One region of the Streptomyces sp. NPDC058231 genome, then DNA from elsewhere that is predicted to be linked to it. Evidence: riboswitches for the same ligand, from Rfam matches in the RefSeq annotation. Region 1 holds a riboswitch; the other holds the start of a gene.

Region 1 (2,195 bases):
GCCGACTTCTTCGCCGAACACCAGACCTATGACCGCTGCTACACCGTCACCCACCTTGTGCAGTGGCTCGTCACTGCCCTGTACGGGTACGAGCGGGACGAGCGCAGCGCGTTCGTGCACGCCTGCGCCCGAGGGGAACCTCCGACGGGAATCCCGTCGCAGGTCGCGGCGATCCTCACCCGCCACGCCCCGATCGCCGCAGTGATGACGGACTACTACCGCGAGTTCCGTTTTGAGAGCAGGCAGACCCCGTATCCCCTGGAGGCGATCCGCCGGATCGGCGGGCCGGACAGCTTGTTCATCATCTGATGGACCTGGGCGGCCAACAGCCGGGCTGGATGCGGGAGGCTCCGGGTGCCCTGATCCGCTTCTGCTGAACGGCCTGCCTGCCTTGCCCGTAGCCACTGCGCGCCCGATCGTCGTGACCGCCGCCGAACGGCACCGGCTCAAGAAAGCGGCCTACGGCCACAGGACCCCGCACCGTGACCGCCTGCGGGCGCAGATCGTGCTGCAGGCTGCCCGGGGGCGGGGCAACGCAGCGATCGCCCGCGAAACGGGAGCGCACCTGGCCACGTGCGCACCTGGCGGGTCCGCTTCGCCGACGGCGGCCTGGCTGCCCTGGCCGACCGCAGGCGCTGCAGCCGTCCACGACGCTTCACCCCGGTGCAGGTCGCCGAGGTCAAGGCCCTGGCCTGCCAACTGCCCGCCGAGACCGGCACCCCGCTGTCGCGCTGGTCGTGCCCGGAACTGGCACGTGAGGTCGTCGTCCGCCGCATCGCCGACTCGATCTCCGCCTCCACCGTCCGCCGCTGGCTGCGCGACGACACACTCAAGCCCTGGCAGTACCGGTCCTGGATCTTCATCCGCGATCCGAAGTTCCGGCCCAAGGCCGCCCGCATCATGGACCTGTATGCCGGCCGCACCGGCAACATGATCAGCCCCGAAGGACTTCGGGCTCCGGCCGGACTTAGCCCGGCCGGGGCACTGCGGCCGTACCCGCACCGGCGACCGCACCGCCACCGGGGCACGCGGAGCCGCGTGATAGCTTGCCGAAGCCAGTCAAACTCCACGTAGGGGTCAGGGAATCCGGTGCGAATCCGGAACTGACGCGCAGCGGTGAGGGGGACGGACGGGGCCACGGCCACTGGGACGCATCCACGGATGCCCCGGGAAGGCGTCCCGTCCGAAGGAACCCGAGTCCGAAGACCTGCTGGCAACTGCCGCCCGGTGCCGGGCGGCAGTACTCCGTACACCGGGCCCCGCGCATGGGCCCTGAGACGCAGAGGGACTCCGTGCCGTCCATAGCCAGCCCCGCCCGCACCGCTGCCCTGCTCTCGGTGGCGCTTCTCCTGCTGACCGCCTGCGGCGGCGGCACCGACAGATCCGGGGCCGAGCCCGCCGGGGGCGCAGGCTATCCGGTGACGCTCAGGAACTGCGGCCCCACCGTCACCGTCGAAGCCGCTCCGCACCACGCCGTCTCCGTCGACCAGGGGTCGACGGAGATCCTGCTCTCCCTCGGCCTCGCCGGCCGGCTGGCTGCGACCGCCACCTGGACCGACCCGGTGATGAAGGGGCTGGAGAAGGCCAACGCGAAGGTGGCGCGGATCTCGGAGAACCGGCCCTCGTCGGAGAAGGTCCTCGACCAGGAACCCGACTTCGTCAGCGCGTCGTTCGAGTCCACCCTCGCCAAGGGCGGCGTCGCTCCGCGCGAACAGTTCGAGGAACTCGGCGTCCCGACCTACGTGTCGCCCGCCGACTGCACCGGCAAGGACAACAGCGGCGGTGGCGACGGAGCGCGGACCGAGGCACTGACCATGGACAGCGTCTACCGTGAAGTACACGAACTTGCCCAGGTGTTCGGCGTCCCCGAGCGCGGGGACAGGCTCGTCGCACAGCTGCGGGGGCGGGTGAATGAGGCGACGGACGGCGTGAACGCCTCCGGAACCTCACTCCTCTACTGGTTCTCGGACTCCAAGTCCCCCTACCTGGCAGGCTGCTGCGGGGCACCCGGCATCATCACCAGGGAACTCGGCGCGAAGAACGCCTTCGACGACACCCACGAGGAATGGCCGCAGATCAACTGGGAGACCGTCGCCGACCGCAACCCCGACGTTCTGGTCATAGGCGACCTGACGCGCAAGGCCCAGACCGCAGAGAGCGCCGCCAAGAAGATCGAGTTCCTGGAGTCCGACCCC
Region 2 (2,195 bases), on a different contig from region 1:
TGTCGTCGGCGCCCGGCATCGGGGGCAGGTTCAGGTGGCCGGTCTTGGCGAGGGCGCCCGCGAGGTAGGCGGCACCGTTGCGGGCGGCCTGCTCCGGCTTGAGGTCGTCGCTCTTCACACAGGCCGGGGCCTTGCCGTCGACCGTGGCGTTGTCCCCGACGGCCAGGCCCTTGCCCATCGAGCCGAGCACGGCGGCCGCGGTGGCGTCCGCGTTGGCGGCGAGCTTCCCGGCCTTGTCCGGCTGGTACGCGAAGGCGCCGCCGTCCTTGCCGCCACAGGGGATCGCCAGCTTGAGGAGTGCGTCGTACGGCGTCCTGCCGCCCGCGTTCGTGATGTCCCCGATCCGCTGGCCCTGCCGGGCCAGGGCGCCGATCACGACCGAGGTGGAGTTGGCGTCGCTGGGCGACCCCGCGCCGTAGCCCCAGCCGCCGTCCTCGTTCTGGACGGACTTCAGCCAGCGGACCCCGTTGTTGACGATGTCGCGGTGCCCGCCGACCTCCGCCAGCGCCTGGACCGCCGCGGCGGTGGCGTTGGTGTCCAGCATGGTCTTCGCGTCGCACGGCTTGGAGACGTCGGCGCGGTACGACGCGTAGGCGCCGTTGCCGCACTGCTGGGCGATCAGCCAGTCCACCGACTCGGTCGCGGGCACGATCCCCTCGATGCGCTGGGCGAGGAAGGCCAGCGACTGCCGCCAGACCCCGTCGTACGTGGGGTCCTTGGTGCCGTACAGCCCGGAGGGCAGCGCGACGGACGGGCTGGGGGAGGGCGACGGCGCCGCGACCGCGGCCGGGGCAGCGGCCGCACAGAGCACGGTGGCGGTGGCGGCGAGCGTTGCTGCGCTGCGGCGTACGGTCATTGCGGGCTGAGCCTCTCCTGTGGCGGAACCGGGCACAGGCACGCTCAGGCACCAGGCTCCGGCCCCGTATGCCTCGACGGTGCCGGCCACCGGCTCTCCGGTGACGCGAGCCGGTCACGACCGCGGACAGGGCAGTCCGACTTACCGCTCGAAGCGGCTCACGGTTGCGGGTCAGCGCCGGATTTGCACCGGCTTCCCCCTGAACGGGCATGATGACGACTCGCACACTCTACCGGGACGTAACCCGTTCGCCCCGGGCGGAGGGGCATCCGGGACAGCGACGTACGTCACCGTCCCGGAGCCGCCGGGACCACTTCCACGCCCTTGCCCCGGTCCGTCCCGGACCCGGGACCCGCGGACGCCTTCCTGTCACGAGGAGTGGTCGCCGGGCGGGCCGCGGACCCGGCCCGCCCGCTACGCCGTGCAGCCGGTGTCGGCGATCACGAAGTAGCCCGCCGGCGACTCCCTCAGGGTGTGGGTGACGAACACGTTGTACAGACCCATGTTCTGGTTCGAGCCGTTGGCGTACACGTAGCCGCCCGTCGTGTGCGCCCGCCCGGCCGCCACCTGGGCGTAGTTGGTCGCCGTGAAGCAGGCGCCGCCGCCCGTCCCGCCGGTCGTGGTCGCCGTCACCGCGGCCGAGACGGTACCGGTCGCCCCCGACGCGTCGACCGCCGCCACCGTGTAGCGGTACGCGGTCCCGGCGGTCAGCCCCGTGTCCGTGAACGCCGTCGAGGCGGGCCGCCCGACCTCGGTGCCGTTGCGGTAGACGGCGTACGAGGAGGCTCCCGTCACCGCGCCCCAGGAGAGCGAGGCGCTGCTGCCGGTGACGCCGGTGACCGTCGGACCCGAGGGGGCCGGCAGCGGGTTCCCGCCGCCGGGGGCGCCCTGGTCCAGTCCCCAGAAGACGCCGGTGTAGTACGTCGAGCAGATCGAGCTGAGGAAGTACGCGGCCGTGGAACCGCACTGACCGGTGCCCGAGCCGGGGGACACGGGCAGGCCGTGGCCCATGCCGGAGACGGAGTACGTCTCCACGGCGGGCTTGCCCGAGGAGTCGTTGTAGATGGTCCGGGTGGTGTTCCCGGGCAGCGTGTCGGTGCCGGCCGGGGTCTGGCCGATACCCCACACATCGGTCCACTGGTCACGCAGCGCGGTGGCGTTCGCGGGGTACACCGTGTAGTCGGACGCGCCCTGCCAGATGGCCACCCGGGGCCAGGGGCCGCTGTAGCCGGGATAGGAACCGCGGACCTTGTCGCCCCACTGGGCCGGGGTCAGCTTCTGCGGGCCCGTCTGGCAGCCCGAGGCGGCGGCCTGGCTGGTGGCGCACTGCGCGGGGAGG

Evidence for each region. A riboswitch is a leader RNA that binds a small molecule or an ion and turns the genes downstream of it on or off. The one in region 1 is predicted to bind cobalamin.
Region 2: it holds a riboswitch for cobalamin, as region 1 does, so the genes downstream of both, ACFVXE_RS12515 (hypothetical protein) here and ACFVXE_RS27295 (ABC transporter substrate-binding protein) in region 1, are expected to answer to the same signal.

What each region holds. Positions count from the first base shown of each region.
Region 1 covers NZ_JBHVWN010000049.1:38,526-40,720, forward strand. The annotation lists gene ACFVXE_RS27285 (protein kinase family protein) at 1-309, shown strand, start outside; gene ACFVXE_RS27290 (helix-turn-helix domain-containing protein) at 574-1,074, shown strand; cobalamin riboswitch at 1,040-1,230, shown strand; gene ACFVXE_RS27295 (ABC transporter substrate-binding protein) at 1,293-2,195, shown strand, end outside.
Region 2 covers NZ_JBHVWN010000013.1:105,481-107,675, reverse strand. The annotation lists gene ACFVXE_RS12515 (hypothetical protein) at 1-856, opposite strand, end outside; cobalamin riboswitch at 964-1,095, opposite strand; gene ACFVXE_RS12510 (PHB depolymerase family esterase) at 1,271-2,195, opposite strand, start outside.